DNA from 2 places in the Shewanella sp. SM23 genome. Region 1 is predicted to be linked to the other one. Evidence: predicted binding sites of a transcription regulator. Region 1 holds the regulator's gene; the other holds the start of a gene.
What was found. Region 1 encodes LexA, which represses DNA repair genes until DNA is damaged. Its sites were predicted from a motif close to TACTGTATNNNNATACAGTA; they were not measured.

Region 1 (4,434 bases):
GCTTTCAGCAGTGGATAAAAATCGGCAACGATTGAAACCACTTGCTGGCGCAGGATCTGTTCATTGTGGGTTAAACAACTCGCAATTAATGAAGGAACAATAAATAAGTGAATGATATTGTTACGATAGTAAGTCATAGACACAGCCTGACTCGCTTCGATAGACACTATTTCCCCTAAAGGATCGGCACTAACAACAAACTTGTTCAGCTCTAAACCTTGCTGCACTAAATGCTTACCATCACCTTCGGCAACAGATGTATAAGAAGTGTAAGGCACTTTTTTGAGTAGGGTCAGATACAAATCAAGCTGACGCTCCAGCAGACTACGTTCTAAGGCGTTTTGATCTGTCGCCAGTAAAACTAAGCTAGTCAAAGTCACAGAACTCGCGGCTGCGGCATCATTGATACGCGTCATCACCCGATTAGCCAGCACGTTTACCGCTGGCGTTAACCAACTTGGTTTCTGCTCGGGATCATCGGCCAACTCAGCACGCCAGTTTGGCGCACGCTCATTTAAGAAATTTTGCAGGGTAATAGGCTCGCCAAAATTCACATAACCTTGGCCGAAATTACCTAATTTACGAATGGCACCGAACACCTGCCACACAGATTCTTTTTTCTTTTTCTTACCGCTTAACTCTTTATGGTAAGTCGCTACTTCCATCACATGGTCATAGCCTAAATACACTGGCACAAGTGTGACAGGACGTTCAATACCGCGCAGTACGCTGTTCATCGTCATGGCGATCATGCCGGTTTTCGGCGCCAACAGACGGCCAGTACGTGAACGGCCACCTTCGGAGAAGTATTCCACCGAATAACCTTTAGCAAACAGCTGATCTAAATACTCACGAAATACTGCGGTGTACAGCTTGTTACCATTAAAACTACGGCGGATGAAGAAGGCACCACCGCGACGGAACATAGGTCCCGCGGGCCAGAAATTGAGGTTGATGCCAGCAGCAATGTGCGGCGGAACCATGCCTTGATAATACAAAATATACGATAACAGCAGGTAATCCATGTGGCTGCGATGGCAAGGCACATAAACAATCTCGTGGCCATCGTGGTGCAGCTGGCGAACTTGCTCGGCGCCTTTAATGTTGATCCCGCTGTAAAGCTTGTTCCACAGCCAAGTTAAGAAACGCTCGGCAATACGCACTAAACTGTCTGAGTAATCGGCAGCGATTTCATCGAGGTACTCAATAGCCGTCTCGCGCGCTTGGGTCTCAGAAATCTTTTTACTGGCCGCTTCTTCTTGAATCGCCTTGCGCAGCGACTCAGATTTGAGCAACGAATGAAACAGTGCTTGGCGGTTTGGCAGCACAGGCCCTGTCATTACTTTACGTTGACGACGGAAATGCACGCGCGCAACCCGTGCTAACTTATGGGCAATTCCCATGTCGGTGCCATGTTCGTCAGCCATGTAACGCAGGGATACGGCATTCGAGAACTGCACGAAGTTATGTCGACCTAAGAACAGAATCATCAAGCACTTGCGCAACCAAGTCGGGTTTTCCCGCTCAAATACGGCCGCCTTCATAGTGTCGTCTTCTTTCCCTGGCGTGCGACCCCAATACAAACTCACGGGCACCAGTTGAATATCTAATTCAGGACGTTCCTTATGCACGGCTAACAAACGCATAAAGCATTCGAGGAAAGGCTCATTACCAGCACGTTCGCCAAACAGTGGCTTACGTCCTTGAAGACAGACAACCCGAGGCGCAGTCACACCATTAGCCACTAGAGGCTCATAAGGGCTTGGTAAACCTAACTTAGCCGTTATTTCGCTCAAAGCAGCTATGTCACTGAGGGATTCTGTTTTCATCACATAAACAAGGGGTCTGGAAGCATCCAGATTCAGATCGGCAAAGGGATCCTGAGGCACCACAATAGTGTGCACTAAGTGTTTTTGGATCCAACGTAATGATTTCAACCAAAGAGAGTCGTGTTTAGGCATTATTCTTATGCAATTAAGTGCGTTTACTAGCCCGATAGAATACCAGACTATGGGCAATATTCGCTAATTCTCTCCAACATAGCTAAAAAGTGGTTAATACTTGCGCTGCAAATAATACTGTATATACTAACAGTAACTGTATAGAAAAACAGGAAACACCATGAGACCTTTGACGCCACGCCAAGCTGAAATTTTAGAGCTAATTAAACGAAATATTGCCGATACTGGCATGCCACCCACTCGGGCAGAAATCGCAACCCGTTTAGGTTTTAAGAGCGCCAATGCGGCTGAAGAACATCTTAAAGCGTTGGCGAAAAAGGGCTGCATTGAGATCATGCCTGGCACATCTCGGGGCATTCGTCTACCTGCGGAAATCGAAGATTTGACTGAAACAGGTTTACCGCTCATCGGCCAAGTGGCCGCGGGTGAACCTATCCTCGCCCAAGAACATGTTGAACAGTACTACCAAGTCGACCCAAGCATGTTCCATCCCGCCGCCGATTTTTTACTGCGAGTAAAGGGCGACAGCATGAAAAATATCGGCATTCTCGAAGGTGATTTGCTGGCAGTTCATAAAGTAGAACAAGCTAGGAATGGTCAAGTGGTTGTCGCTAGAGTCGATGACGATGTCACTGTTAAACGTTTCGAAAAAAAAGGTAATGTGGTCTATCTACATGCCGAAAATGAAGATTACTCCCCGATTAAAGTGGATTTAGGCTTCCAAAGTTTAACAATTGAAGGACTCGCCGTCGGTGTGATCCGTAATGGAGATTGGCTATGAATAAACTACTTGGCAATGCCCCCCGCCATCCGGGCTTGTGGCTCGATGAAGTCCGTGATGCCGACTATGACTGGCACCATGCGCCTATCGCCTGTATGCCAACTAAGACTCAAGGTCGCCAAGAATTAATTCATCTGAGTGCACAACTCGCTCAGTTAAGCCAACAGGGCCGTTGGTTAGTGCTCATCAACCCTCCAAGTATTGGCTACAAGCAAATGCTCGCCAGCGCAGGTGTGCGTATGGATAGAGTTTTGCTGGTACATGCTAAAGATGAAGTCGAAACCCTGTGGGCGATGGAGAAAGCCCTGACAAGTGGTACGTCCAGTGCAGTCATTACTTGGACTCAATCATTAGATGCGCGGGATAATCGACGCCTACAAATCGTGGCTAAAAGTGCCCGAGCTATGGGCATAGTGCTTGAAGACGTAAACAGTCACTTACATGCCGACGTACGCATTGAGCAAGGCAATCTCTTCGGTCAGCAATCTTTTTTTAGCGCTGTACATTAAATATTCATTTAATTTTTTACCTTGAAAGCCGCCTCACCTATGAATGTGAGGCTTTTTTTTGGCAATTTTTCAGATAATTAGATAAATAAGTGATCTTGATCAATATTTAAACAGCAAGTATGGTTGGTTAAGTCGGTGATGATATATCACCTTCCGTGGTCAATGAATCGAGTATTTATCGAACTCGAAGCGCCACTAAAAATAGAGAACAGATTTATTTCAGCAGTATGTGCCAGCGTGGCTAATTACCAGCAGTAACAATACTTGATTAAAAGTAACAGCCGCCAACGCACGTTGAAGTCAAAAAAGCTTTTTTGGGAACTGAAGAGTTTGCATAGAGTTGAGACTTACTGTGTTGCTCTTCTTTGTAGTTGCTATTCGCAATTGGCAGAGGAGAAGTCTTGTGAAGCAATTGTTGTATTGTTTACTCGTGGTGCTTTTCGCACCACCGTTGACCGCCGCGGACATGCGGTTCAACATGACCCCTGGCGTGACCGAGATCAGTGGCAAGGTTTATCACTTGCACATGACCATCTTGTATATCTGCTGCGCAATAGGCCTAGTGGTCTTTGGCGTCATGATTTACGCCATGATCAACCACAGAAAATCCAAAGGCGCTGTCGCGTCCCACTTTCACGAAAGCACTAAAGTTGAAATCGCTTGGACGATTCTGCCATTTATCATTTTGATCTTAATGGCGATTCCAGCGACAAAAACTTTAATCGCAATGGAAGATCCCAGCAACGCCGATCTCACCGTAAAAGTCACGGGTTCCCAATGGAAATGGCATTACAACTATTTCGATCAAGATATTGATTTTTATAGCATACTGACAACACCCAGAGCACAAATCGAAGGCACCGAAACCAAGGGTGAAAACTATCTATTGGAAGTCGATAAACCGCTCGTTCTACCAATAAACCGCAAAATCCGCTTTCTGATGACTTCAGAGGATGTCATCCATTCTTGGTGGGTACCCGCCTTTGCAATTAAGAAAGATGCCAACCCTGGATTTATCAATGAAGCTTGGACTCGCATCGACAAACCCGGCATTTACCGTGGTCAATGCGCCGAGCTCTGCGGTAAAGACCATGGTTTTATGCCTATCGTAGTACAAGCGTTACCCGAAGCCGAGTTTGAGGCTTGGGTAACAGAGCAGAAACAAGCCGCAGGTGCTGCGGCT
Region 2 (4,434 bases), on a different contig from region 1:
AAAGCGAAAAAACGTCACCGTTTTTAGCTATGTCTGCTTTATCGTCAGAGCTGAAACTCACGCCGCCAGCCAGAATGGACGCCAAACTCTCTGAACTGACTTTAACTCCAGTTAGTGAAGCATCAATTTTGACGCCAGAAACATTCCAAAAGTGAGAATTTTTCTTCACTAATCGCGCGTATTGCTCTTGAATGAAAGCGCTGATAATGACTCTTTGATTGCCATCTAAACGATAGCTGACCACGCTACCCACAGGGATTTGGCGGAAAAATATTGGCGAGCCAACATCGAGCGAACCGAGTTTATCGGAGGTCAATTCGACCATCACACCTTCTGAGCCGATTTGCATCGGCGGCGGTTGGCGTTCTGCTTCAAAAAAGGTCGAGGCATTACCTTTCCCTGGTTGGATGGCAATATAGTTACCCGAAAACAGCGCATCTAAGCCTTCAACACCTGTAATACTTGCTTTAGGTGTGACAAGCCAGAAGAGGGTTTCTTTATTCAAGAATGGCTTAGCGCGGTAGTCCATCATGACCTTGACGTTCACGCCTTTGAGATCTTCATCTATGCCAATGTCTTTAACTTTACCGACAGTCAAACCTTGGTATTTGACTAAGGTTTTACCCACATCAATCCCAGTGGCGCTCGGAAAGTGAATTTGAATTTCAACCCCCGATTCTTTAATGCTCTTAATGCCCAGCCAAGCACCTAATGCCAACGCGACAATAGGAAGCAGCCAAATGGGCGAAAAGAGTTTTTTCTTTACAACTTTCGGCGATTCAATTTGTGTCATCTTGAGGTTCCAATCGATCCCAGAGTAAACGAGTGTCTAAAACTTTTGCGGCTAACTGAGTTAACAGAATAACCAAGGCAAATGCGGTAGCCGCAGGCGCAGGTTTCGCGTCGAGTAATTGTCCCATGTTCACTAATGCCACTGTGATTGAGATGACAAATAAATCGAGCATTGACCAGCGGCCAATCCATTCGATGATGTGAAAACCCACCATCAATTTCTTTTTTGAAATCGGAATGTCAAAGCTGATCGCACACAGATAAATGGATAAGCCGATGATTTTAATCCATGGTACTAAAATACTGGCGGTAAACACTATGATGGCAATAGGCAGCATATCTGAATGCACTAAATGCAAAATGCCTGAAAAAATGGTGTCGTGCCGCACTTGCCCTTGATTGGTCAGCATAGTAATAGGGTAAATGTTGGCTGGCACCAGCAAGATGGCAGCAGTAATCAACAAAGCCCAACTTTTTTGCAGGCTGGAATAGTCCCTGACGTGCAACTCAGTTTCACAGCGCTGACAGTGCGTGAGTTCACTGCTGTTGAGTTGGCGACACACTTTACAGAGACATAGGCCGATATCTTTACCTTGTTGTTTCATATCAGCTATGACCTTCCAATAACGTCCACATATGTTCTAAGTCGTATTCTCTTTGTAGAAACAAGGTCACGAGAAACAGCATAGTGAAGCAAAATGTGCCCATACCAAAATAAATGTCCGAAAAATCAGATAGCTGAAATGATGAAACTAAGAAGCTGATCACATAAATTTCCAGCATAGTGAGCTGCGATAAGACGCCATGAAATTTTAACAACTGCTTCAATGAGTTACGCCAAAAAAGGCTACTCAATCCCCATTTCACAATTAAAATCTGTGTCAATATCGATAACAGTAATAAGCCTGGACCTATCACAGCTGCGGCAAGTACGGCGACACCTACAACCCAATAGCCTTGGTCAAATACTGCAAATGCCCCTTGGAAAACCGTGGTAGTACGAATACTGCCGAAAAAGTGGATCTCGAGTACGGGTAAAAAATTAGCAGGGAAATAAAACACTAATGCCGAAATACATAGGGCTAACATACCATTCACGGAGCAGTATGGCGTGTCATAAAGTGCAGTGCTGCAACGAGGACAGATTGCTCTAACGCCGCTAGGCAAGGCACGTTTGCGGACTGCTAAATCGCAGGAGCGGCATAGGGTTACTGAATTTTCTGCTGCGTTTTCATGCATATAAAAATATATATTAGCCTAATAGGAGTAATAACAGCGAGAACGGTGCAAAGTGTCGTGCTAGTTAGCTGTTCAGCCACGTCTAGCGCTTTATAATCTTGGCAACGAAAGTACGCTAATAATATCAGATTAATCAGAACACTTGCATCACAAGTTCAATCTATGTCACTCTAGTTACTGTATATAAAAACAGTGCGAGGGCAGTCATGGCAGTAATAACGCAGTTTGTCGTGGTCAGAGAAGGGGTTGAAAAGATGACATTCACATCTAAGAAGGAGGCTGATGCCTACGATAAGATGCTCGATATCGCCGATAACCTTATCCCCTTCATTCAAAAAGCTGATTTGGGTATAGATGAAAGTGTGGGCGAAAAGCTCGCATTCTATTTTGCTAACAATAAAGATGAGCTGACGAACTTGCTTAAAGGCGCCGTTCAGGTTAATAGTACGCCAACGAATCCGCCTGCAGCGAAAAAAGCGGCTAAAAAGACCGAAGCAGCAGAATAAAATTGTTAGGAAATGTAATGAAATCGAAATTTTATGAGTCACTTAACCGTCAAGCCTTGGCCTTGTTGGAAGGGGAAGATGACCTTGTTGCGGCGATGGCGAATTTTTCAGCCTTGCTCAATGATAATTTAACTGAGCTGAACTGGGTGGGATTCTACGTCATGCGTGGTGAACAACTGGTTCTTGGTCCGTTTCAAGGTAAAGTGGCTTGTACACGCATTCCGTTAGGAAAAGGTGTGTGTGGTACAGCAGCATTCACTAATCAAACTCAGCGAGTGGCCGATGTCCATCAATTTGATGGTCATATTGCCTGTGATTCTGCCAGTAATTCTGAAATCGTTGTGCCAGTTCGTGCGCAAGGTAACGTGGTTGCCGTGCTCGATATTGACAGTCCTATCTTCGATCGTTTCGATGAAGAAGACCAAAAGGGGCTGGAATTACTGGTTAAAAGTTTTGAAAACTGCCTATTTGATTAATTTGCGTACAATAACGCATAATTCATAGTCGCAATCGGTGGCGTGCGCCTTATAATATGCGCCTGCACGCATTAAGCTGGTTTGATTGGCATGCAATGAATAAGCTTAGTGTTTTGAGCTGACAAAATTTGTTAAGGTATATTTTTTAACTTTAGTAAACGCGGCTAGGATGCTAATTTGTACGTTGACTCAATATTGAGTTTAACGAAGATAAACGACATGTAAGAAGCTGATATATATCACCTCGAATCGATGTCCCTTTTTGACTGTGGAAGTAATGATGGAATCAACAGAAAAGTTGACCGACACCAATGCAATTTTGGCGTATTTGTATGAAACATTTCCTTTGTGCTTTATTGCTGAAGGTGAAACTAAGCCATTAAAAATCGGATTGTTTCAAGATTTGGCTGAAAGGTTGGCTGATGATTCTAAAGTCAGTAAAACTCAGCTCAGAGTTGCCTTGAGACGTTACACCAGCAGCTGGCGCTATTTAAAGTGCGTTAAAGCGGGCGCACAACGCGTAAACCTGGATGGCGAACCTTGCGGCGAGTTAGAGCAAGAGCACATTGATCATGCTCAAGCCATGTTGAAAGAGAGTCAGGATAAGGCCAAAGCGAAACGTGCAGCACTTGCACCTAAGCCTGCGGCGAAGAAAGCACCTAAAAAGGTGGCCGTTCCTCAGCGTCCTAAAACTGAGCGTCCTGCTAAGCCTGCACCAAAAGCTGCAGCGCCAGTCGTCAATTATGTTCAAGCACAATTGACTGATTTAACGAAAAAACAACGCGTCAATGTTAAATTAGGTATGACACCCGTAGCCGGTGTGATTACTGACATTAACAAGGAAGATATTCATGTTCAGCTTGATAGTGGCCTAACGATTAAAGTTAGAGCAGAACATATCCTGCTGTAATCATTTATTAAAACGGAGTAACTTGTTGATGCGAAAACTCACTTTGGCTACCTTGATCGCCACTGTTTTTGTCGGATTCTCGGCTTGGGCCGTACCACCCACGATTCAAATCAGCGAGTTACCCACTCTCAAGCAGGAAGCGCAACATAAGGTTGCGAGCAAAAGGGTAACGGACTTATACACTCGTTCGCACTATCATAGATTCAATCTCGATGACGCCTTTTCTGCGCAAATTTTTGATCGTTATCTGCAGCAGTTGGATTATCGCCGCAATGTGTTAACCCAAGCGGATGTCGATAGTTTTAAACCTTATGCTACCCAATTCGATGACATGCTTAGTTCTGGTGAACTTGAGCCTGCCTATAAAATGTTTGATATCGTCCAAAAGCGCCGCTATGAAGGCTTTGTCTATGCTTTATCTCTATTAGATAAAGAGATGGATTTTTCTGCGCCCGGTGATGCCTATGAGTACGACCGCGATGAGGCCGCATGGCCAAAAGACCAGACAGAA

Region 2: L5L98_RS03660 (YebG family protein) is a predicted target of LexA. The motif match lies at 2,207-2,226, and genes of this name have one in related genera.

The regions. Positions count from the first base shown of each region.
Region 1 covers NZ_JAKKRM010000009.1:174,640-179,073, reverse strand. Annotated here, with positions in the region: gene plsB (glycerol-3-phosphate 1-O-acyltransferase PlsB) at 1-1,961, opposite strand, end outside; gene lexA (transcriptional repressor LexA) at 2,122-2,742, shown strand; gene L5L98_RS13195 (cell division inhibitor SulA) at 2,739-3,251, shown strand; gene coxB (cytochrome c oxidase subunit II) at 3,655-4,434, shown strand, end outside.
Region 2 covers NZ_JAKKRM010000002.1:113,059-117,492, forward strand. Annotated here, with positions in the region: gene L5L98_RS03645 (PqiB family protein) at 1-793, opposite strand, end outside; gene L5L98_RS03650 (paraquat-inducible protein A) at 780-1,397, opposite strand; gene L5L98_RS03655 (paraquat-inducible protein A) at 1,399-2,031, opposite strand; gene L5L98_RS03660 (YebG family protein) at 2,238-2,537, shown strand; gene L5L98_RS03665 (GAF domain-containing protein) at 2,555-3,013, shown strand; gene proQ (RNA chaperone ProQ) at 3,294-3,923, shown strand; gene prc (carboxy terminal-processing peptidase) at 3,952-4,434, shown strand, end outside.